DNA from 2 places in the Kurthia sp. YJT4 genome. Region 2 is predicted to be linked to the other one. Evidence: predicted binding sites of a transcription regulator. Region 2 holds the regulator's gene; the other holds the start of a gene.
The links. Region 2 encodes LexA, which represses DNA repair genes until DNA is damaged. Its sites were predicted from a motif close to CGAACATATGTTCG; they were not measured.
Positions count from the first base shown of each region.

Region 1 (12,931 bases), 570 kb from region 2:
TACTCAAGTGGATGGAGCAAATAGCTACTTCGCATTTTGCGCGTCTACTCATGTGGTTGAATACTGTGCTCATACTATTCATGATTTATTTCGCTTTTACAACACATTTTATAGTAGCTGTCGTACTTTATTTATGTGTTGCTTCACTACGAAATGTGAACCACCCTCTCATGAATATTATGATGAATAAACAAGTAGAATCAAAAGGGCGCGCGACAACACTTTCCTTCTATGGACAAGTTGATGCTTTTGGTCAAGTAGCAGGTGGACCACTTGTTGGACTTATCGCACTTTATACGTCCATTGAAGGTGGACTATTCGCATCTGCACTACTCATCTTACCTACCATTTATTTTTTACGAATCATGCGAAAAAATGCATAATATGTAAGAGAGCTTCAGCGTATTTCCGCTGAAGCTCTTTTTAAATTATTTAGATTGTTTATTTGAAAAGCCTATATTTTGTACTAACCAAATCATACATAAGAAAAAGCAAGCAAATAGTGTTCTCAAAAAAAGATTAACTATGACATGGGATTGTGTAAAAAATGAATCTTGCAATAAAAAAGTCAACGAAAAACCAATCATCAAAATAAGTCCATATCGCATCATCTTACACAACCTTATACATTTTCACTGTTTTCAGTAAGTGACCATCAAAGTCTTCTTCATATATTTCACGTACTTGAAAACCCTTCGCTTCGTAAAAACGTATGCCAATTTGATTATCTTGCTCTACTTCTACCTCGATTGTTTCTACATCTTCATGAAGCTTTTGTAAAAAAGCTGTGCCAACTCCTTTTCCTTGTAGCGCCGGATGAATGTAAATTGCATATAGCGTAACCATACCATTTACTACAGGTGAGAAATGGGCAAAGCCTTCTACTGTTCCTTCTGTTTCAACTACATAAAAAAAGCCATGTTGTAAACGTTGTAATAAGCGAGATTCTTCATAGGCTTGTTGTAAAAAAGCATCTTGAATAGAACGTGGAATGATGCCCTCATAGGTTGTGTGCCATGTCTCCGTCGCCACTTGTTGCACAGCTAAAACATCTTGTTCTGTCATATTTCGAATACTATACATTGTTTACGCCCCTACTTCACTACAAATTTCAATATAATGTCCGTCTGGGTCTGCTATATAGGCAACTGTTTGTCCCCATGGTTTTGTTACAGGTTCTTTTATAATCTGTGCGCCTTTTGCACGCAAGATATCGATTGTCTGTGCAACCTCTTCCACTGTAAATGCAACTTCAAATGTTGCTGTTTTTTCCGTTTTGTATGGAACGATTAAGCCGATTTCTTCTCTTACAGCGTCTCGTGTATTGATCGCGAATGTCGTCTGTCCTGTATCAAACTCCACATATGTACCTTGCTGCATCTTAACGGATAATTGCATCTTTGTAAAACGTATAGGCTTGGTCAAAATCAGAGACGTATAAAATAATATAGCGTAATGTACAATTCAACATCATCATTCCTTTCTATTCATTTTATGGAATTATACGGATGTTTAAGTGGGATGTAAAGAGAAAAGGGGATGGGACATAAGTGTAAAAACACCATCCTACATGAGCATAAGAAAAACTGGAATCGCGCTATTGTGCGGTTCCAGTTTTTCGTTGTGAACTCTAAAAAAGGAAAATGAGATATTCTGTCCCATCCTCACTTTTACTTTATTTAATTTTGCCACCGAAAACAGGATAGATACTATCTTTTCCGTAGCTTTCGATTTTTTCGACTTGTTTTAAAGCTTCCATATCTGCTTCATTGATTTCAAAATCAAGTGCTGTATTTTCTTCCATATGTGTACGATCAGTTGATTTTGGAATAACCGATAGACCTAGTTGTAAATCATAGCGTAAGCAAAGCTGTGCTACAGATACACCGTAATGTTCTGCCATCGCTTGAAGACGAGGGTGTTGTAACACTTCCCCATGTCCTATTGGCGAATATGCCTCCACCAGAATATCGTGTTTTTGACAAAACTCGATTAATTCGAATGGTGTATTGGAAATATGCGCTAAAATTTGATTGACCATCGGCTTAATTTCACAACTCTCTAGCAAGTTTTCAATATCATCTTGCAGGAAGTTACATAAGCCAATCGCTTTCACTTTTCCTTCTTTATAAGCATCTTCCATCGCACGCCATACTTCTTTATTTTCTTCAAAATAGCGATTTTCTTCGCGGAACTCTTTCCATGGTTGTGGGCTATGAATCAGTAGTAAATCGATATAATCGAGATTCATCTTTTTCAGCGAGCGGTCAATCGAACGGACAACACCGTCATATTTTTTCGACTCTGCTCCCACTTTTGTGGCGATAAATAGTTCTTCTCGCGAAATACCACTTGCATGGATTGCTTCTGCCACACCACCTTCGTTCATATATGCTGGTGCTGTATCAATATGTCGATACCCCACCTCTAATGCGTCTGCAACGATTGGTGTGACCGCATCGTTTTTAATAAGCCATGTACCCAAACCCACTTTTGGCATGTGTACACCATTTAATAATTTGTACTTTTCGTTAAACATCGTTCAATCTCCTTTTTGGTCGTCATTTTGAAAAGCATAACGAATAATGAATACGATACAACTAAAAATAAACAAATTTGAAGGTAATACCCATAGCTTATTATACGATAAGTCTTTATTTTCTGAAAATATAATGACTTTTACAAAAAATCTTTATTTATGTGAAATATAACGCTCTCACATCTGTATTTCCAAGTGACTGCCACTTAATTTGTTGGAAGGCATATTGGAAGCCAGCAGGCAAGTAATACTTCTGTTCGACTTGTTGCATACTTTCAGGTGTTTGATTGTATTGTTCATATAGTGCATGCTCTGAACCATCGCCTAATACATGCGCAGCATATAACTTGGCAATCGGCTGTAGCTCTGGCTTCTCCTGCCATGTAGCAGGACGATCTAGTAAACTATGTGCGATATGATTGATTGCATTTAGATGTACATAAAGCATACCTGCAACATCATGTGGCAATGTTTTACGAACTTCACTTGGTAAACGTTTTAATGCTTGTAGCGCTTGTTCATCTTCATTTTGTAATAAGATTTGATCCATATGTAGCGTTAAGTGTGTCGCTGCCAAATGAAAACGAAGTGCAATCTCTCCGTCACCTTTTAAATAATAAATTTTCGCAATCGAATGTAATAGCCCTGCACTAATGCCCTGTTCTCGCTGATGGAGTTGATAATACTGTAATGCCTCATCAAATTGCTTTTTCTTTTTCGCTTGCATCGCTTGCTCTATTCTATTCATAAACTCCACTCCTCTATTTGTTCAGTATACTACGCTTTTAAATGAACGACATACTTCTTCACATAATCGACAAAAAAGGAACCGTAATTTATTCTACGGTTCCTTTTGATTTCTATTCTGTTTCTTCAGGTGGTTGTACTGTAATGCGTACAATCGCACCGTCTGTTGCGGTATTCACTGCGGGTGAACCGTTTGATAGACGATCCGCATGGCGATATTGATCGGTTGAGATGACTTCGACAATCTCTTTTTCCGTCGCAATTTCTACCGTTGTACCACGTGCGACACGTAGCACGGCTTCAATACGATGTGGATTTGTTTTTAGTTCTCGTAGTGTTTGAAGACCGCGTTTTGCACGTCCTGTCGGTTCGTATTCCTTAATCGACATCTTCTTCACTGAACCGCGTGTTGTAATGATGAGAACATCGCCTGCATCTTCTGGCGATACAATCGTTGTTGCGGCAATATAATCATCGTCTTTTAGATTAATTGCTTTAATACCTGCTGTTCGTACACTTGTTGGTGGCACTTCCTCTAGTGGGAAGCGTACAGCAAAACTCATATACGTTGTTAAGATGACATCTTGGTCCTCTGCTACGACATCTGCAAATTGTAATTCATCATCTTTTTTCAGATTTACTGCTTTGAATGGCTTATTATAACGTGTGACAAAGTACTCTTTTAAAAGTGTTCGCTTAATTTGACCATATTTTGAAACCGTCACAACATATAATGGTGCTTCGAAATCTTCGACACCCACTACTCGGATAATGCGTTCTTCTGCATCTGTCACATTGACCAAGCTTGAAATATGTTGCCCTAAGTCTTTCCAACGAATATCTGGTAACTCGTGAATCGGTTGGAAAATATAATGTCCTTTGTTTGTGAAAAGAAGCACATGTTGTTGCGTATTCAATTGTTGTTTAAAGACAATTTCATCCGATTCCTTCATTGCAAAACCTTCGCCGTTTGAAGATTTATATGAACGTAGACTCGTACGCTTCACATAGCCATCTTTCGTCACCGAAACGATGACATCTTCTGATGGAATTAATACATCCATGTTCAGTTTAATCTCTGCAATTTCTTCTTGAATAAGTGAACGACGATCTTCTTTAAAACGTTTACGAATATCAAGTAATTCTTTTTTCAAGACAGCCACAAGTGTTTTTTCATCTTGTAAAATGCCTTCTAATTCCGCAATGGTCGCATTCAATGTCGCTTCTTCTTCACGTAATTCCGTAATATCGGTATTCGTTAAACGATACAGTTGCAGCGATACAATTGCTTCTGCTTGTACTTCTGTAAAGTCGAATTTCGTCTCTAAATTGTTTTTTGCATCTTTTTTATCTTTTGATGCACGAATCGCTTGAATAACTTCGTCTAAAATCGATAGTGCCTTCATCAGACCTTCTACAATATGTAGACGCGCATGTGCTTTTCGTAAATCAAATTGGCTACGTTTCGTAATAATCTCTTTTTGGTGCTTGATATACGCATCTAACATCATCGGTAATGTCATCATCGTTGGACGACGGTCATGAATCGCAATCATGTTAAAGTTATAGGCTACTTGTAAATCCGTATTTTTAAAAAGATATTGTAAAATCGGTTCTGCTGGAATGTCACGACGCATCTCGATAACGATTCGCAAACCTTGACGATCCGATTCATCACGTACTTCTGCAATACCTTCTAAGCGCTTATCGACACGTAACTCATCTATTTTTTTCACAAGATTGGCTTTATTTACGTCGTATGGAATTTCATCAACGACAATTTGCTCTTTTGAACCTTTTAATGTTTCAATGCGTGTTTTGGCGCGTACAACAATTTTACCGCGACCTGTTTCATACGCTTTTTTAATCCCTGCCACACCTTGAATAATCCCACCTGTTGGGAAGTCAGGACCTGAAATAACTTTCATTAGTTCATCTACTGTGGCATTTTGATTTTTCAATCGCATGAGTACTGCATCGATCACTTCATGCAGTGCATGCGGTGGAATATCTGTCGCATAACCTGCCGAAATCCCTGTCGAACCGTTCACTAATAAGTTTGGGAAGCGCGCAGGTAATACAGTTGGCTCCATATCTTGGTCATCAAAGTTTGGAATGAAATCAACCGTCTCTTTTTGAAGATCGCGTAACATTTCACCTGCAATACTTGATAAACGTGCTTCTGTATAACGCATCGCAGCAGGTGAGTCCCCGTCTAACGAACCGTTATTCCCGTGCATCTCAACGAGTGGATGACGTGATTTCCAATCTTGTGATAGACGAACCATCGCTTCATACACTGAAATATCGCCATGTGGGTGATAATTTGCAATTACATTCCCTACTGTTTTAGCAGATTTACGGAATGGCTTATCATGCGTGTTATGATCCATAAACATCGCATATAAAATACGACGTTGTACAGGCTTCAATCCGTCACGAGCATCTGGTAATGCACGATCTTGAATAATATATTTACTATAACGACCAAATCGGTCACCAATAACCTCTTCTAAAGGCAGATCTTGAAATTGCTCTTTCTCTGTCATTTACAGATCCCCCTGCTCTTCATTTTTCTCGATAAATTCACTTTCTAAAATGTTGTCATCTTCTTCTAATCCGAAGTCAACATGTGTTTCAATCCAATTACGACGTGGCTCTACTTTATCGCCCATTAACGTCGCAACACCGCGCTCTGCACGTTCTAAATCGTTAATTTTCACACGAATTAATGTACGTGTTTCAGGATTCATCGTCGTATCCCATAACTGGTCAGCATTCATCTCACCAAGACCTTTATAGCGTTGTAAAACATAGCCTTTTCCGACTTTTTGAATTGCTTGATTTAATTCACGTTCTGTCCATGCATATTCAATGACTTCTTTACGTCCTGTACCTTTAGATACTTTATAAAGCGGTGGTAGAGCGATATAGACCTTCCCTGCTTCCACAAGTGGTCGCATGTAACGGAAGAAGAATGTTAATAATAATACTTGGATGTGCGCACCATCTGTATCGGCATCGGTCATAATGATGACTTTATCATACGCTGCATCTTCTACATTAAAGTCTGCACCAACACCCGCACCAACTGCATGAATGATCGTCGCAATTTCTTCGTTCTTCATAATGTCTTGTAATTTTGCTTTTTCAGTATTAATGACTTTACCGCGAAGTGGCAAAATCGCTTGGAATGAGCGGTCGCGCCCTTGTTTTGCTGAGCCACCCGCTGAATCTCCTTCGACTAAATACAGTTCATTTTTCGCCGCATTTTTTGATTGTGCTGGCGTTAACTTACCTGATAATAGGGTCGATTGCTTTTTATTCTTTTTGCCATTACGTGCATCTTCTCTCGCCTTACGTGCTGCTTCACGTACTTGTTGTGCGCGAATCGCTTTACGCACAAGCGATGTACTAAGCTCTGCATTTTCTTCTAGCATGTACATTAATTGTGTCGAGACGACTTGATCAACTGCACTACGCGCTTCGCTTGTACCTAGTTTTCCTTTTGTTTGTCCTTCAAACTGTAGTAAGCCTTCTGGGATTCGAACGGAAACAATCGCAGCTAGTCCTTCACGAATATCCGAGCCTTCTAGGTTCTTATCTTTTTCTTTTAATAAGCCTACTTTACGTGCATATTCGTTAAAAGCGCGCGTTAAAGCAGCTTTCGCACCTGTTTCGTGTGTACCACCATCACGTGTACGCACATTATTTACGAAAGATAGAATGGTTTCTGAATAACCGTCATTGTATTGGAACGCAAACTCCACTTCAATTTGGTCTTGTGTACCTTCTACATATTTGACTGGGTGTAGCACATCTTTTTCATCATTTAAATAGGCTACGAATGCTTCAATCCCGTTCTCATAATGATACACTTCATGTTTTTCTGTATTTTCATCAATTAATTCGATTTTTAACCCTTTTAATAAGAAAGCCGATTCACGTAATCGTTCTGCTAATGTATCGAAATTATATTTTGTAACGGAGAAAATCGTTGGATCCGGCTTAAAATGAACCAGTGTTCCTGTCTCTTTCGTTTTGCCTAGCTGTTCTAGCGTCGTGACAGGCGTTCCACCGTTTTCAAAACGCATTTGATACTTAGTACCTTCTCGGTAAATTGTTACTTCTAAAAACGACGACAGCGCGTTTACAACGGATGAACCTACACCATGTAGTCCTCCTGAAGTTTTGTAGCCACCTTGACCGAATTTACCACCTGCATGAAGTACAGTAAAGATAACCTCTGGTGTAGGCTTCCCTGTTTTGTGCATACCTGTAGGCATACCTCGACCGAAGTCGCGTACGCTGATGGATTGATCTTCATGTAGTGTGACGATAATGTGGTTACCGAAGCCTGCTAGCGCTTCATCAACTGCGTTATCGACGATTTCGTAAACGAGATGATGTAAACCTCTACTATCCGTCGACCCTATGTACATCCCTGGTCTTTTTCTTACTGCTTCAAGACCTTCAAGTACTTGAATATCATCTTCATTATAAGACGATAGTGTATTATTTTTCGTCAAAAAAAATCCTCTCCTAACACGAACATCTGTTTCGCTTTATTTAAGTCTAGTATGAACTTAGCGTTTCTGTCAACAGCATACAGGCTATATATCAGGCTTGATTATACACTAAATCATTGAATTTACAAATATAGCTAGCTACTGTTCAACGTTTTTTTACATAGCCTTCTTATTATAAGAGTAAATTTTGCTTTGTGGCAAACAGTTACTGTATTTTTATTGCGAAATAAACGATTTCAGCATAAACTGAAAACACCTACATTGTCTTATTGTTCCAAAAGCGTAAGCATGATAAAATATTATGACAATATATTAGTACCTGTAACTAAGAGAAAAAGAAGGAGCATTCAGATATGAATACCGCAATCGTCATTATTCTAGCCTATTTAATTGGCTCCATCCCATCTGGTCTATGGATTGGTCAACTGTTCTATAAAACGGACATTCGACAACATGGTAGTGGGAATCTAGGTGCTACAAACACATTTCGCGTACTCGGTAAAAAAGCCGGTGCTGTTGTCACAGTCATGGATATCTTAAAAGGAACGCTCGCTACGTTATTACCCACGTTTGCGATTCTTTCAAACAGTCATGTTCATCCGCTTGTAGCTGGTGTCATCGCTGTTGTCGGTCATATGTTCCCAATCTTCGCGAAATTCCGCGGAGGTAAAGCTGTCGCAACATCTGCGGGTGTGCTACTTGGTTATCACTGGCCCATCTTCGTTATTTTATTAATTGCTTTCTTACTTTGTTTAAAAGCATTTAAAATGGTGAGTCTTGCTTCGATGTTCGCCGCAGTCGTTGCATTCATTTATGGATTAACGTATGCTGTACTCGACCAAGAATATTTACTATTCGCTGTTGTCACAGCTCTTGCAACATTCGTTATTTATCGTCATCGCGCAAACATAAAACGTATCAAAGAGGGTACAGAACCTAAAGTAACGTGGATTTAAAATCAAAAGGAGTGTGCATGTATATGGAAATTTTGATTACAGATGAAGCAATCAAGTGGTTTCAAAAAGAGATGGACTTAGAGCCAGGCGCACATATTCGCTTCTTTGCTCGCTATGGTGGCTCAAATCCCTTCCATGAAGGTTATTCCATCGGCATGAATACAGATACACCGATTGACGCTGCTGTTGTCACTGAACAAGGCGGTTACCGCTTCTTCATCGAAACAGATGATCTCTGGTTCTTTGACGGACATGATTTTAAAGTAAAAGTCGACAATGACTTAGACGAACTATTATACGAATATGTTGACTAGAAGAATGGGTGCATACCCATTCTTTTTTGTTTGGGATTGGGACATTCGCTACTTGGTTCGGGACATTCACTCGTCCAAACGGGACATTCGAGGGCGAAAACGGGTCACTCGCCCGAACAACCTAAGTTGCTCCCTTTTTGTACTTTCTTCAAGGCTTTTGAGTAATCAAAAGGACTTCAATTGACTAGGATAGTGTGAATTCGAACATTCGACCCGCATTTTGGGACATTCGATGAAGTGTTTGGGTCACTCTCAGCTTGATTCGGGACATTCGAGGGCGAAAACGGGTCACTCACCCTACTACTTCATATAAAAAAACCAGAATGCGTTCATTCTGGTTTTTCTTCTGCGATTTCTAAGTAGCGTTCGTACCATACTGGGTCAATTTTCATCATAGAAATTGGGCGGAAAGAGTCTTTTTTAACAATGATATGTTCTGTTGTTGCTGTTGCAGCAACTGTTCCGTCTTCATGGAGTATCTCGTAACCGTAGACTGTACGTAAACGGTCCTGTGTTTTTACCCATGTGCGAATTTTAGCAGGCTTACCATAGCGCAGTGCAGCCTTGTAGGAAATGTTTACGTTCATAACAGGTGAAACATAGCCTGCGTCCTCTAACTCTGTTACAGAGAAGCCTAGGTCCTTAATTAGCTGTGTTCTGCCCATCTCTAGCCAGATGACATAGTTTGCGTGGTAGACAACACCCATTTGATCCGTTTCTGCGTAACGAATTTCAATCTCTTTTTCACTTATATACATGCTTTCTTCACCTCATGTAATAGTATATCAAAAAAATGGTTACGTTGTCGGCATAAAAAAAGACCTACCCGTTAAGGTAGGTCTTTTCTCGGTTACGCAACATTATTTTGCAAGTTTGTTACGTAATACCATTTGTAGGATACCACCGTTACGGTAGTAATCTACTTCAACTTCTGAATCGAAGCGAGCTAGAGCTTGGAATTCTTTCACAGTACCGTCAGCTGCAGTAGCAGTTACAGTTAACATATCTTTTGGTTTTACACCTTCAGCGATATTTACTGAGAAGATTTCTTCACCAGTTAAGCCAAGTGTTTCAGCTGATTCGCCTGGAGCGAATTGAAGCGGAAGAACACCCATCATAACTAGGTTAGAACGGTGAATACGTTCGTATGATTCAGCGATAACTGTTTTAACACCTAAAAGGTTTGTACCTTTAGCTGCCCAGTCACGTGAAGAACCCATACCGTAGTCTTTACCAGCTAATACTACTAAGCCAGTGTTGTTTTCAGCGTATTTCATTGCTGCATCGTAAATGTACTCAACTTCACCTGTTGGCCAGTAAGTAGTGAAACCACCTTCTGTACCTGGAGCGATTTGGTTACGGATACGGATGTTAGCGAATGTACCACGCATCATTACTTCGTGGTTACCACGACGAGAACCGTAAGAGTTGAAGTTACGAGGTTCTACACCGTTTGCACGTAAGTATTGACCTGCTGGTGTTTCTTTACCAATTGCACCTGCTGGTGAAATGTGGTCAGTTGTGATTGAGTCACCAAACTTAGCTAAAACGCGTAAACCTTCAAGAGCAGAGATATCCTCTGGAGAAGCTGATAAGTTTTGGAAGAATGGTGGGTTTTGGATGTAAGTTGATTTCTCATCAAATGTGTAAAGAGTTGATGTAGAAGTTTCAATTGCATTCCAAGTTTCATTTGCATTGAATACAGTTTCATATTCTTTTTGGAATAATTCACGTGTAACAACTTTAGATAATACATCGTTGATTTCATCAGTTGATGGCCAGATGTCATCGAAGAATACGTCGTTGCCATCTTTATCTTTACCGAATGAATCTTTACGAAGGTCAACATCTACAGTACCTGCTAATGCGTAAGCAACAACAAGTGGTGGTGATGCTAAGTAGTTCGCTTTTACAAGTGGGTGAACACGGCCTTCGAAGTTACGGTTACCAGAAAGTACAGAAGTTACGAATAAATCGTTTGATTGGATCGCTTCTTCGATTTCTGGAAGTAAAGGACCTGAGTTACCGATACATGTTGTACAACCGTAACCTACAGTGTTGAAACCGATTTGGTCAAGGTATGATTGTAAACCTGAATCTTCTAAGTAACCAGTTACAACTTTTGAACCTGGTGCTAAAGAAGTTTTAACCCATTTAGGAACAGTTAAGCCTTTTTCAACCGCTTTTTTCGCAACAAGACCTGCAGCGATTAAAACGTATGGGTTAGATGTATTTGTACATGAAGTGATTGCAGCGATTCCTACAGCGCCTGCTGGAATTTCTACATCGCCTTCAGCAAATTTAGCTGTTGCTGTTTTAGAGAACTCATCTTCAGTTAAACCGAAGCCTTGTACGCCAGATGGAGCAACTACTGCTTCATGGTAACGAGATTTCATTTCAGTTAATGGAATTAAATCTTGTGGACGTTTTGGACCAGAAAGGTTTGGTTCAATTTGTGCAAGATCGATTTCCACTACGTCAGTGTAATCTGGCTCTAAGTTTGCATCGAAGAACATATCGTTCGCTTTTAAGTAAGCTTCAACTACTGAAATGTGCTCTTCTTCACGGCCTGTTAAGCGCATGTAGTTAAGAGATTCTTCATCAATTGCGAAGAAACCACAAGTAGCACCGTATTCAGGAGCCATGTTTGAAATTGTAGCACGGTCAGCTAATGGAAGTGCTGGTACGCCAGGTCCGAAGAACTCAACGAATTTACCAACAACGCCTTTTTTACGTAACTCTTGCGTTACTTTAAGCGCTAAGTCTGTAGCTGTTGTACCTGATGGAAGTGTACCAGTAAGTTTTACACCGATAACTTCAGGAATTGGGAAGTAAGAAGGTTGTCCAAGCATACCTGCTTCTGCTTCGATACCACCAACGCCCCATCCAAGTACGCCGATACCGTTGATCATTGTAGTATGAGAGTCAGTACCTACTACTGAATCTGGGAATGCTTCGAATGAACCGTCTTCGTTCTTGTTCACGTGTACAACTGGTGCTAAGTACTCTAAGTTAACTTGGTGTACGATACCTGTTGCTGGTGGTACAGCACGGAAGTTATCGTATGCAGTTTGAGCCCATTTTAGGAAGTTGTAACGTTCTGCGTTACGTTCGAATTCTAGATCCATGTTCGCTTGTAATGCTTGAGCATTACCGTATTTGTCTACTTGTACTGAGTGGTCAATTACAAGGTCAACTGGGATTGCTGGGTTGATTTCGTTACCGTCGCCACCCATGTCGTTCATTGCTGTACGTAGAGAAGTTAAGTCAACTACTACTGGTACACCAGTGAAATCTTGTAATACTACGCGAGATGGTTTGAAAGGTACTTCAGCGTTTGCATCTGATCCTTTACCCCATTTTGCTAAGTTATCTACGTGATCTTCTTTGATTACGTATCCGTCATATTGACGTAAAACTGATTCTAATAAAATTCTGATTGAATAAGGAAGGCGTTTGATGTTTGCTACGCCAGCTTCTTCAATTGCACCTAAACGGTAGAAGTTGTAAGTCTTGCCGTTTACTTCGAATGAAGAGCGACTGTTATGCAAGTTAGTGTTTGCCATTTGTTCGGTTCCCCCTCTAATTTAACTAATATAAAAAGGCTTTTTCATGAGCCACTTTTCTCCAACACCAATGATATAAGATGCCTGCACATAAGTAAATAACATTAAAATTATACTTTATGATAAGCAAAAGTTATGACCTTATCATTCGATAAAGCGCATTCGTTCCTCTTTTGTTAGGATTCGACATTTTTTGCTTACTGGTGATAATTTTTGTCTATTTTGTGCAACAAGTTGATAAAGTGTATCGCGGACACTTTTCGGTATAAATTGCCCTATT
Region 1 covers NZ_CP126689.1:1,469,463-1,482,393, reverse strand. Annotated here, with positions in the region: gene QN089_RS07210 (MFS transporter) at 1-383, shown strand, start outside; gene QN089_RS07205 (GNAT family N-acetyltransferase) at 613-1,083, opposite strand; gene QN089_RS07200 (VOC family protein) at 1,087-1,425, opposite strand; gene QN089_RS07195 (aldo/keto reductase) at 1,676-2,539, opposite strand; gene QN089_RS07190 (hypothetical protein) at 2,697-3,287, opposite strand; gene parC (DNA topoisomerase IV subunit A) at 3,400-5,835, opposite strand; gene parE (DNA topoisomerase IV subunit B) at 5,836-7,815, opposite strand; gene plsY (glycerol-3-phosphate 1-O-acyltransferase PlsY) at 8,169-8,771, shown strand; gene QN089_RS07170 (HesB/YadR/YfhF family protein) at 8,795-9,085, shown strand; gene QN089_RS07165 (acyl-CoA thioesterase) at 9,415-9,843, opposite strand; gene acnA (aconitate hydratase AcnA) at 9,946-12,651, opposite strand; gene QN089_RS07155 (thiol-disulfide oxidoreductase DCC family protein) at 12,796-12,931, opposite strand, start outside.
Region 1: a site for LexA is predicted at 7,835-7,848, ahead of parE (DNA topoisomerase IV subunit B). Genes of this name have one in related genera too.

Region 2 (12,931 bases):
TACTATCTCTAGTTTAGTCAAGAATCGACTATAAAACAATGGTTATAATTGACGTTAGACGATTATCCATGAAAAAACGCACACAATTGTGGATTTTCGTCATAATTGTGTGCGTTTTTACTTGTTAATTTAGACGTCCGTTTGTTTTTTGCTTTTCACGAATTTTATCTGGCGTTACTTCTTCACCATTTGGATCGAAAATACGAACGTTTTCGATTGTATTACGCATTGTTTTACGGAATGTGTCTAAATATTCTTGGCGCAGTGTCGTCTGTTCTTTTGCTTCTTCAACAGTTAATGTACCTGCTTTTTTCTTTTTTGATAATTCACTAATACGCGCTAGTTTTTCTTTTGATAGCATAATTTTCATCCTTTCGACCTAGTCACTACATTAAAGGTATGAAAAATACAGCAATTTAGCAAGTATTCAGCTCAAAAATCCTGAAAAAAGCTTAAAAATAATGATTTAAAGACTTAAAAAGACATTTTAAAGAAAAAATTCTATTGATTTTGTTGTTCTTGCACATACTCTGTATAACGACGATGCACAGTTGCTTTACTCACATGAAAACCGGCAATCTTTAACGTAGCAGCTATTTCTTCATAAGTAAGCCCTTTTTTTCTTAATGCAACAATCTGGTCAAGTGGCACATCAATTCTTTCGCGTCCTTCTGGATTACCACGATTACTAATATTTAATTCTGGACGATAGCCATTTTCAACAGCACGACGCATCCCTCGTTTGATTTTTGCATTATGTATTTTGCGTTGGTACTCCTCTACAATTGCTAAAATCTCCAGTAACATCGAATCCATATCGTTTAATTTCATTTCACCATCTGATGACATAGAATAAATCGTTGTATCGTATTTTTGTAAAAGATGTAAAACAGCCATTCGACCATTCCCACGTCCAATACGTGTCTCATCTTGAATAAATAGAGCAGATTGCGGATATTGTTTTAAGAAATCTAACAATTCTAATAATCCTTCACGCTCAATATCATAACCACTATGGCGGTCTTCAAAAATACAATCTAATGTGTACCCTTTTTCTTTAGCATAGGCAGTTAATTCAATTCTTTGTCTCTCTAAAGACTGGTCTTGTGTTTCTTTTTCTGTACTTACGCGACAGTAAGCCACAGCTTTTTTTGATTTCATTATTGATCACTCGCTAATTCTATTTGTTGTAATTCATGATTGGTAATCGGTACGGTTAATTTCTCTCCCGCCATAATTTGCCCATCAACTAAATTGTTTTCATTAATAACTTGGTTCATCCATTTTTGTGGTTTCATATCTCCGCTATATTTTTGAGCTAAAGACCATAATGTATCACCTTCTGTAATTCGAATTTCAGTTACATGCGTCTTCGCTATTGTATCACGCACAACATTACCAACAAACAATAATACAACTACCGAAAAACAAATCACCATCACATTATTTTTGATCCACTTCATCTGAATTTCCCCTTCCAACTTTTTACTAGAATGTTTGTTCTCATCATAAACTCGAACACTTGTTTTTGTCAACGGTTTTTTCAGAACAATTGTTTGCATTTGATTTTCTACGATGTTATACTCAAAATACAAAATATAGTAGGAAGTTGAGGTGAAGGTTGTGAATACTGCATTGAAAAAAACAAAACTTTCAAAGCGTCAAGAAGCGATTTTAAATTTTATTAAAGATGAAGTACAAAGTAAGGGTTATCCGCCTTCTGTGCGTGAGATTGGATTGGCTGTTGGATTAGCTTCTAGTTCAACTGTACATGGGCATTTAGAACGTTTAGAAAGTAAGGGTTATATCCGTCGTGATAAAACGAAACCTCGTGCAATTGAAATTTTAAATCCTTTTGAATCGACTACGGCTACAAAACAAGGTGTGATGCATGTTCCACTTCTTGGTAAAGTAACAGCAGGTATGCCCATCACAGCAATTGAAAATATTGAAGAGTACTTCCCAATTCCACATACATATGGTACATCTGATGACCATATTTTTATGCTAGAAATTATGGGTGAGTCGATGATTGAAGCAGGTATTCTAGATGGTGACTATGTCATTGTGAAACAACAGTCTTCTGCAAATAACGGTGAGATCGTTGTGGCAATGACTGAAGACGACGAAGCAACGGTAAAACGTTTCTATAAAGAAGACGGCTATTTCCGTTTGCAACCTGAGAATTCTTCAATGGAACCAATTATTGTTCAAAATGTATCGATTTTAGGTAAAGTAGTCGGGCTATACAGAAATATTCATTCATTTTAAATACATTTCAACTAGTAAAGGATGTGTTTTTCCACATTCATTACTAGTTTTTTTATTTTGTCTAAATTTATTTTTTTACTATAGACTTCTTAATTAATCACTTGCTAGTAGATGTTCAAATGACTAACGTCTAATGTCTGACTTATTACTTTTAGATTATTTTCAATTTATACTTATTGTATTTTTATGACAATATCTAAATAATCTTTATTTTCTGTTAAATAGAATAATTCAATAATATATTGCTATTTCAGGATGTAATTCTTATATTTAAGAGGAAACAATTCTATTTTAAGGGGTGGCGAAATGATGTTTAAATCGAAGATTATTACTTCATTAAGCGTTGCTGCATTACTAACTGCCGTACCATTTTCTTTCGGTGCAGGAATCAATGCAACAGCTAAAACAACAAGTAAAAAAGTAGTAGAGAAAAAAATCCCTGTACAACTTTTAAGTATGAACGACTTACATGGTTATATTGACGGGAATAACAAAAAAGATAGTGTAGGTACGCCAGTCGGTGGGATGGCTTCTTTAGCGTATAACTTTGAGCAAGAAAAAGCTGCTTTTGCAAAAGCAAATAAGTTGAAATCAACAACTTCTAATTCACTTTCAATTCATGCTGGTGATACAGTAGGTGGCTCTCCTGCTATCTCAAGTCTTTTACAAGATGAACCAACAATGAATATTTTAAATGCAATGAATTTCTCGATTGGGGCACTTGGAAACCATGAATTCGATGAAGGTTTAGACGAATTCCAACGTATTTGGAAAGGTAAAAAACCCATCAAAGGTGTAACACAAAACTATGAATTCGTAAAAGATTATAAACAAACAACTTCTAAAATGGAGATTCTTTCAGCAAATGTAGTTGATAAAAAGACAAAAAAATTAGTTAAAGGCTTCAAACCTTATACAGTTAAAACAATCGGCGGTGTAAAAGTCGGCTTCATCGGCATTGTAACACCACGTATTAAAGAAGTCGTTTTAGCACAACATACAAAAGATATTGATGTAGTGGACCCTGGTCAAGCTGTTGCAAAATATACAAAAGAATTACGTAAACAAGGCGTAAAAGCAATCGCCGTTGTCGCTCACTCGTCTGTCGAAGTCGATAAAGAAGCAAATTCTTCTATTGAAACACAAGAAAATTCACGTTTAACAGGCGATGTAATTGATATGTTAAAAACAGCAAACAAACTTGATCCATCGAACTCAATTGATGTTGTTTTTGCTGGTCATAATCATGGCTATGCTAACGGAACGTACAAAGGTGTTCGTGTAGTTGAAGCCTATAACTATGCATCTGCTTATTCAGTTGTAACAGGTACACTAAGTTCAAAAACAAAAGACTTTATGAAGACACCAGCAGCTAAAATTAAATATAACTACACACAAACAGAAACAACAATTATGAAAAATAAAGTATCTAAAAAAGTAAATGGTATTATTCAAGAAGCAAAAGGTATTGTTGGGAAAGTGATGGACCAACCAATCGCAAATATGAATGCAGCAAAAATCTCACGTGAACGTGTAGCCTACCCACTAGGTGGCTCACCTGTAGGGAATCTTGTAACAGATGGACAGTTAGCATTTGCAAAAGCAAAAGATGCTTCAGTTGACTTTGCTTTCACAAACTCTGGTGGCGTTCGCTCTGACTTAGATGCAACTGCTTCTGGCGATTCATTTGTAATTTCACGTGGCGCTGCACAAGGCGTTCAACCTTTCGGTAACATTTTAAAAATCGTTGAATTAACAGGCGCTCAAGTTAAATCTGCAATTAATAATCAATTTACAGGTGGATATGGTTTAGAAGTTTCTGGTTTAACATACACATATAAAGATAAAGCAGTAGTTGATGTATTCGTAAATGGCGAAAAGATTGATGAAGCAAAAACATATAAAGCAGTAATCAACGACTTCTTAGTAGGTGGCGGTGACCAATTCCCTACATTTAAAGAAGCAAAAGTAATCGATGATCTTGGTTTAGATACAGATGCATTCATTCAATATATTACAAACTTAAAAACAGTAGATGCTTCTTCTGTTGTAGAACCTCGTTTAAAAGAAGTACAATAAATTTTAAAACCCGAAATTGCGTCATATAGTGCAATTTCGGGTTTTATACTTTGACCATTCCATCTCTTTATTTTATGAATATAACAAAAAGATAACAAATATTGAAACTTCTTAACAATTTTTGCTGCTATTTGTAGTAGTTGTATTCTTTTTATTTGGTATAATTTAATAGAGAATATAAACGATTAAAAGGAGGAGATTCGATGAAAACTTATACAAAACTAGCTAGTTTACTTGCAGCTTCTTCACTGCTACTTGTTGCTTGCGGAGAGCCAGAAGCAACTCCTGAAAAGGAAGTGCCGAAAACACAGGCAGCTGAAAACACGACAGCGAAAACAGAAGATGTACAAACAGAGGATGTACAAACAGAGGCTAGTAAAAAAGAAGACACTACTGTAACATCTACTTCTTCTAAAAAAATCGAAACAAAATCAAAAGACACGGTAAAACCTATCTTACGTGATTTTTTACAAAACCAATTCAAAACAGCGAAAAATGGTATGACAGAAGGTGTTCCATTTGAGAGTGGAAAATCAGTTTATGAAGACATTACAAACAAATGGGGAAAACCCGCTACAACATTCTCTAACAATACGAACTATATTGAGTACAAAAAGAAAGGCAAAGTAACCTATGCTTTTGCTATTGGACGCGGAGATCGTGTTTATGATGTGCGTACTTTCGTAGCGCCTGATTCTTCATTTAAACTATCTGATATTACATTTTCAGATATTATAGCTGTTGGTGGTAAGCCATCTTCAACAACTTATAACGGTAAAGACACGATTTTAAATTACAAAGTTGGAAAAAATACACTTAAATTTGTTGGTCCAACAAAAACAAAAAAATTACACCATATTTCAATCTTTAATCAACGTGCTTCAGAGCCAATGGGCGGACGTGGTTAATTGATTAAAAACGAGGTCTTACCGTGCGTAGACCTCGTTTTTTAATGTAAAAAATCCTATGCGTGAACTTTCATATGTTCACTACATAGGATTTATTTATTACACGATTATTTTGTCCACTCTGCTACTTTTGTTTGGTTTTCTTTAATCCAAGTTTTTGCAGCTTGTTCTGGTGGTGTACCATCATGAATATCTAACATAACTGATTCGATATCATCTGTTGTCCAGTTAAAGTTTTTCAAAATTTTATAAGCATCTGGTGATTTCTCTTTTAGCTTTTTAGAAGCGAATGTATGAATTTGTTCTTCGCCACCATATACTTTCTTCGGATCTTTTAAGAATTTTAAATCATATTTTTGGAACATCCAGTGTGGTGCCCATCCTGTAATAACGATATCTTCTTTCTTCTTGATAGCTTGACCAAGTGCTACAGTCATCGCACCTGAAGAAGATTGTTTTAGTTTCCAATCACTTAAGTTTTTATAATCTTTTAAAGCCTTTTCTGTAGCACCCATGATGCCTGCTCCTGGCTCAATACCTGTGATTTCTTTTTTCGCTTGGTCTTTTAAATCTTCAATTGAATCAACCTTCATATAATCTGGTACAACTAAACCAATTTTAGCACCTTTTAAGTTAACACCTAAATCCTCTACTTGGTCTTTATACTTATCATATTGCGCACCATGTGTATGTGGTAGCCATCCAGCTACCATTGCATCTGCTTTGTTATTTGCGACAGCTTCCCACATCACTGCATTATCAAGTGAAGTTGTTTTGACTTTAATGCCTTCTTCTTTTAAAACTTCAGCAATAACATTTGTTGAAGCTACTTCTGTATCCCATTCTACATATGCAAGTTCAACAGTTGGATCTGACTTATCTGAACTTGAAGAGTTACCGCATCCAGCAAGGACTGCTGATAGACCAAGACCTAAAGCTAGTCCTGCTGCTTTCATTGTTTTTGAAAATTTCATCTAATTCACCCTACCCTTTTTTAGTATTGAAACTTTGTGTTAAACGATCAATTAAGATTGCAAAAATAACAAGTGCTAAACCAGCTACAAAACCTGGTCCAACGTCTGCTCTTTGTACAGCTGTTAATACTTTTTGACCTAAACCTTCTGCACCAATCATCGATGCAATAACAACCATTGATAGCGATAGCATAACCGTTTGGTTTACACCAGCCATAATTGTTGATTTTGCTAATGGTAGTTCTACGTTGAATAATTTCTGTGGTCCTGTACTACCGAAAGATTCTGATGCCTCAATTAATTCTTTTGGTACTTGCTGAATCCCTAAATTCGTAAAACGAATCGTTGGTGGGATTGAGAAAATAATCGAAGCAAACACCCCTGGTACTAAACCAATACCGAAGAATGCAACAGCTGGAATTAAGTACACAAAACCTGGCATTGTTTGCATGAAGTCTAAAACCGGCTTCATAATACTTTCAAATACTCTACTTTTTGACATACAAATACCAACAGGAATCCCGATAATAATCGAAATTAAACTCGCAAATAGTACAAGCGTGACCGTATTCATTAAGTCACTCCATAATCCTTGGTTATAAATAAACAGTAAACCAAGTACTGCGAAAATCGTTAAACCGAGTTTTTTCTTCGTTGCAAAAAATGCTAATACTGCAACTAATAAAATAAATACAATTGCTGGAACCATAAGTAAGAAATCTGTAACGGCAAGCATCATGCTTTCTGTATTCTCTTGAATTGCATCAAAGAAACCTTGTCCGTGTTCCGTAATATAATCCATTGCATTATTCGTCCATTTTGCAAGTGGCATCATCGGAATTTGATCGAGTAAATTATTCATGTGCCGTCACCTCCGCAGATGTTTCTTTTGCGAGAGCTTCAATCACTACACCGCGAATAAGAACCCCAACTAGCTGATCATTTTTCATAACAGCTACTGGTGTTTTTGAGTCTGAAATAATTGGCAACACTTCTTCTAATAGTAAATCGTGTGGCACTGTTAAAATATCTTGTTGTACACAATTGATTAAATTTGTTTGGCCTTCTTTTGCACAACGTAATGCGTCGTCTGCAGTTATGTAGCCAACTAATTGTTTTGGCGGTGTCACTGCTAATACCATACTCACTTGTTCATCTTTCATACGTTTTAATGCCATTTTTGGTCCATCATGTGCCGGATTAATCGTTACTGGTTTCACCATGATGTTTTCAGCTGTTAATACTTTAGAACGGTCGATGTCTTCAATGAAGCTACTTACATATTCATCAGCTGGATTTGTTAGAATTTCTTCACCCGTACCAATTTGAATGATTTGTCCATCTTTCATAATGGCGATTCGGTCACCAATGCGTAGTGCTTCATTCAAATCATGCGTAATAAAGATAATTGTCTTCTTCATATTTTGTTGAAGTTCTAACAACTCATCTTGCATCTCTTTCCGTATTAAAGGGTCGAGGGCTGAAAAGGCTTCATCCATTAGAACAATTTCGGCATCGTTTGCGAGTGCCCGTGCAAGACCTACACGTTGCTGCATACCACCGGATAATTGCTTTGGATATTGATCTTTGAAATCAATGAGTCCCGCGTTCTCAAGTGCTTTTTCAGCTTTGACTTTACGCTCTTCCTTTGGAACCCCTCGAACCTTTAATCCATATTCGGTATTTTTTAAAATCGTTTGATGTGGGAATAACCCAAAATTCTGAAAGACCATATTAATTGAATTTCTTCGCACTTGTCGTAATTGTGTTTTATTCATTTTCGATACATCTGCATCGTTAATGTAAATTTGCCCTGTTGTTGGTTCGATTAAACGATTAAGTAATCGTACAAGTGTTGATTTACCACTACCTGATAAACCCATAATAACGAAGATTTCACCTTCTTTTACTTCAAAGCTTGCATCATAAACACCAACAGTTGCACCTGTTTCTTTTAAAATAGTTGATTTACTTTTCCCCTTCTTTACAAGCTCTTCTGCTTGTGTAATTTTTTTTCCGAAAATTTTACTTACGTTTTCCACTCTTATTTTAGCCAAGAGCTACACCTCAATTCGTTGCGATATCAGTTTGTTACAAAATAAGTAACAACTTAACCCTAACAAAAAGTTGTTACTTATGTCAAATGTAAGCATCAAAATGCCATGTTTCCCCTGGGAGAAACATGGCATTTCCTATCATTATTTTATGTTTATGAATCCTTGTCACAACAAGGTTTATATACCTTTTAAAAAGTCGATTTATCCTTTGTATAAAAAATTTTTTACAATATCGAAAGATGCTTCATTTCCAATAAAGTATAGTACATCATTTTCTTTAATTGATGCATATGGTCCAGGTGATAATAAAATCGTTTCACCGCGACGAATCCCGACAATTGTAGCTGTCGTATTTTGCCAGAAATTTAATTCTTGAATGGTCATATCTAAATACAGGCATTCCGATGTTACAGTCACGTTGAATGGTGCAAATGGATTGAGCGAATGAAAACGATTTGTTCGCGACACTAACTCTTGTGACAGTTGTTCCAAGCGCTCTAATTCTTCTTTTTGTTTGGCGATGGATTGAAAGACATCATGCTGAATTTCATTGACTGATTGCACATCTTTTAATTGATGTACAAATTTTGCAGCTTCTTCATAAGACTTGATGAAGACGCCACTCCCCTTTGTAGCTTGAACGATTCCTAAATCTTGTAGTACTGCAATGGCACGGCGCGCCGTTTCAGATGAAACACCATATTTACTCGCTAATGAGGAACGTGCATATAGCTTTTGCCCAACCTCATATTCTCGATCTACAATCTTAGAGGCAAGGTCAGCCGCAATAATTTGATAACGCGCCTGCTTTATTTTTGTTTTTTTCTCATGTTCGGTCATTTACCGAAACCTCACTCTCCATCTCAAAATATATAGTCCATATAGTAGCACTAAATACATTGCTTTTCTATATCTTTACAAATAATTTATACATTTTTAAAGTAAACGAAACATTTTACTGTATTAAAAAGAAGGAATCACGTATAAACACGCAATTCCTTCTTCTCTAGAGTTTAGTTCTGTTAGGTCCCGTAACGAAACAAATTTTGTATTATACTATTCGGAAGTTGGGGAGTTCTAAATAGTCGTATTGAATCATTGAATGGGAATCGTAACGAGAGCACAAAAAACAGCTTCCCCCACAGGAAAGCTGTCATCTACTAAAAACATAAGTAGCTAACATCAACCTATCCTCGTAGGTAAATAAAGATGCACAGTAGAATTGGCAGGTCTCCTGGCTCATGGTCACTGTGTAACAGCCCCTTCCCATCTATTTAAAGACAGTGGATATGCTTACTACACTCACATTTACAGTTGCGGGACAGCGCTGGAGTCACACCAGCTTCCCTTTTAAGCGAGGCGAATTCAAGGATTCCCTCACACCAATTCAAGCACTATTGATTTACAATTTATATATTATCTTAAAATGTCTAAATTGTCAATCAAATTTCTAAATATTTGACAATATCTTCCTCAAACTGACTTGGCTTATCTTTCGATGCATAACGCGCCACGACATGACCGTCGCGATCTACAAGGAACTTTGTGAAATTCCACTTAATGCTACTACCTAAAAACCCTTTTGAATGTTCTTTTAAATACGTGAATAATGGATGCTCATCTTTACCATTTACATGAACTAATTCATGCATCGGGAACGTAACACCATATTGTAAACGACACTGTTCTGCTGCCGCTTCACCTGAATCTAATTCTTGCTTGAACTGATTTGATGGGAAGCCGAGTACGACTAATCCTTTGTCTTTATACTTTTGATACAATTCTTCGAGTTCTTTGAATTGCGGTGTAAAACCACATTTTGATGCTGTATTCACAATCAATAATACTTTTCCTTCGTACTCTTTCATTGAATACGTTTTTCCATCTTCTAATGTAACGTCTAAATCATAAATAGACATCAAAACACCCCTCAAAAATAATGTATTACTACTACTTTACCTTTTTCATCATTGTCGGAAACAATTCTTTCGTATAGTTGTAAACTTGGTCGGCTGTAGATTTCTTTGAACCTTCTCCCCATATAGAGATGGCTGCACCAGAAATTTTTGACGTAGTTTGCTGATGAGATGAATTCCATCTCCCTAACGTCCAGTTCTTTTTAATATCTTGTTTCATATACTGCAAATCCGAACGAATTGAACCTTTTGATGTAAAATCTACATATAAGTAGTAATCATTATAATTATACACTGTGTGTCCTGCTTTTATTAACTGTGGCGCACTGGGACGAACTTTTTCACGATGCTTCTTTTCAGTTGTACTTTCGGGTTCACCCGTCCAACTCCAAAATGTAATCGCAATCGTTTGATCTAACTTTTTTAAATCTGCCTTCAATAAAGAATCATTCCAAATCCATGTACGCACATGCTTCTTTTGCAAATAACGATTCATTTGATTGAAGTAATGGATGTATTTCACATGATCTTCTTCATCATAGGCAATCTCGTCTCCACCAATATGCATCGTTTTTGTTTTCGGTAAAGCTTGTAAAACTTCACGATATAATGCTTGTACGAATCTTATACTCGACTGATTCGGTGCAATTTGATTCCACTCATCACGCACCAACTTTTTCGCTACCTTCGGATTCGCTTTTTCATACAGTTTTAAAATAGCTCCCATATGACTAGGTATATCAATCTCGGGTATTAATTCAATCTTTTTCTTCGCCGCATACGCTTCTAAAGAGCGCATCTGCTTCATCGATAAAAAGGTTTGCTTCGTTAATGGATTGCGATAGAGTCCGTCTTTTTGCTGCCATGATTTTTTTGCTGGCTGTCCTAAAAGTCGACTCTCTAATGCATAGTTTTCATCATCGGTTAAATGAAGATGTACATAGTTCCCGCCTGATTTTTTCACATCATCTATATACTTCTTTAAAACATCGATTGTATAAGGGCGACGTGCTAAATCTAAATTCATACCGTATTTTTGCTCCTGCGCCTGTGCTACATTTTGTTCACCACATCCTGTTAAGCCTATAAGCATACAAATAGATAAACCAAATAGCCACTTTTTCATAAAAATCCTCCTGATGTTTCCTTACTTCTACTATCTATTATACTTGTTTTTTTAATAAATATAAGAAGTATGGTGCACCAATAATAGCGACAACAATCCCAACTGGAATACTCGATTCTGTTAAAATCGAGCGACCAATCGCATCTGCCACTAATAAGAGAATCGGGCCAATGACAATCGTCATCGGTAAAAAACGTTGATGGCGTGGTCCAACAAGTGAACGGGCAATATGAGGGGCCATTAAACCGATAAAGCCAATTCCGCCTGTCACAGATACTGCAGCTGCTGCTAGACCAACTGCTAATAATAAGAAGTACATACGCTGTTTGTTCAATGAAGCACCTAATCCTACTGCCATCGGCTCACTTAGCCCTAAAATGTTCAAATGGTTCGAACGCATTATAGTAAATGGAACGAGAATGAGTACCCATGGAAGTAGAGCCCATACAAACGGCCAATCGGCTCCCCAAACATTCCCTGCTAACCACCCTGCAATAAAGTCGACATCTGAGCGATTTGCTGAAGAAATCTGCATGACCATGATGCCCGATAAAGCCGCTGCAAATCCAACACCGACAAGAATTAATCGGAATGGTTGAATCCCACGATTTCGTTCATAAGAAAAACTATAGATGAGGAGAGCTGTTATAATCGCACTGACAAACCCAACAATCGGTAATGCATATGAAAAATTCGTTAGCTCTCCTTTTGCAAATAAGTAAAGTACCGTAATTCCAACACCTGCACCTGCATTAATCCCGATAATCCCAGGGTCTGCTAGGTCGTTCTTTGTCAATGTTTGAAGTACTGCACCAGCCACTGCTAACGCAACACCTGCTAAAATTAAAATTAAAATACGTGGTAAACGAATAGAGAATAAAATAAATTCATCTGACACTTCACCGTAACCGAAGAATGTAGCAATCACACTTCGAAAACCCATTGAAGAATAACCAACAGATAACCCTAAAAAAGCACAACAAATAACTAAAAAGACACCCATCGCTAAATAAAATGTATACGTACTCTTTTTAAGCAAAGAAACGCCCTCCCCTCTTCACTAAAATTAAGAAGAATGGTAGACCAATCACAACAACGAGTGCCACAACAGGTGTTTCATATGGTGCATTCATCGTGCGTCCAATCAAATCAACGATGACCATAAACATACCGCCTACAATCATCGACATTGGAATAACTGCTCGGTAATCGCCACCAACGAATGTACGAACAATATGCGGAATCATTAAACCGACGAAGGCTAAGTTACCGATTAACGCAACCGCACTCCCTGCTAGTAACACGACGATGATGAACATAATCGTCTTAATTTGCATCGTTTTTTGTCCAAGTCCTACAGCTAGTTCTTCATTTAAACTTAGAATCGTTAGTTGTCGACTAATAAGAATACTACCGATTAATGCAATGATGATAAGTGGCATAACGATATAAGCACTCCATGTAATACCTTGTAAACCACCTGATGTCCACATCGAAACATTCTTTGAAATTTTGAATAATAGACCTGTACCATCTGCTACTGCTTGTAAAAACATCGAAACAGCAGCCCCTGCTAATACTAATTTTAAAGGAGACATTC
Region 2 covers NZ_CP126689.1:895,406-908,336, reverse strand. Annotated here, with positions in the region: gene QN089_RS04320 (DUF896 domain-containing protein) at 125-361, opposite strand; gene QN089_RS04315 (YneB family resolvase-like protein) at 502-1,161, opposite strand; gene yneA (cell division suppressor protein YneA) at 1,161-1,463, opposite strand; gene lexA (transcriptional repressor LexA) at 1,624-2,271, shown strand; gene QN089_RS04300 (bifunctional metallophosphatase/5'-nucleotidase) at 2,578-4,350, shown strand; gene QN089_RS04295 (DUF4309 domain-containing protein) at 4,554-5,258, shown strand; gene QN089_RS04290 (glycine betaine ABC transporter substrate-binding protein) at 5,366-6,232, opposite strand; gene QN089_RS04285 (ABC transporter permease) at 6,243-7,094, opposite strand; gene QN089_RS04280 (quaternary amine ABC transporter ATP-binding protein) at 7,087-8,289, opposite strand; gene QN089_RS04275 (GntR family transcriptional regulator) at 8,491-9,129, opposite strand; cobalamin riboswitch at 9,497-9,691, opposite strand; gene QN089_RS04270 (glutathione peroxidase) at 9,732-10,208, opposite strand; gene QN089_RS04265 (family 20 glycosylhydrolase) at 10,240-11,331, opposite strand; gene QN089_RS04260 (FecCD family ABC transporter permease) at 11,369-12,334, opposite strand; gene QN089_RS04255 (FecCD family ABC transporter permease) at 12,363-12,931, opposite strand, start outside.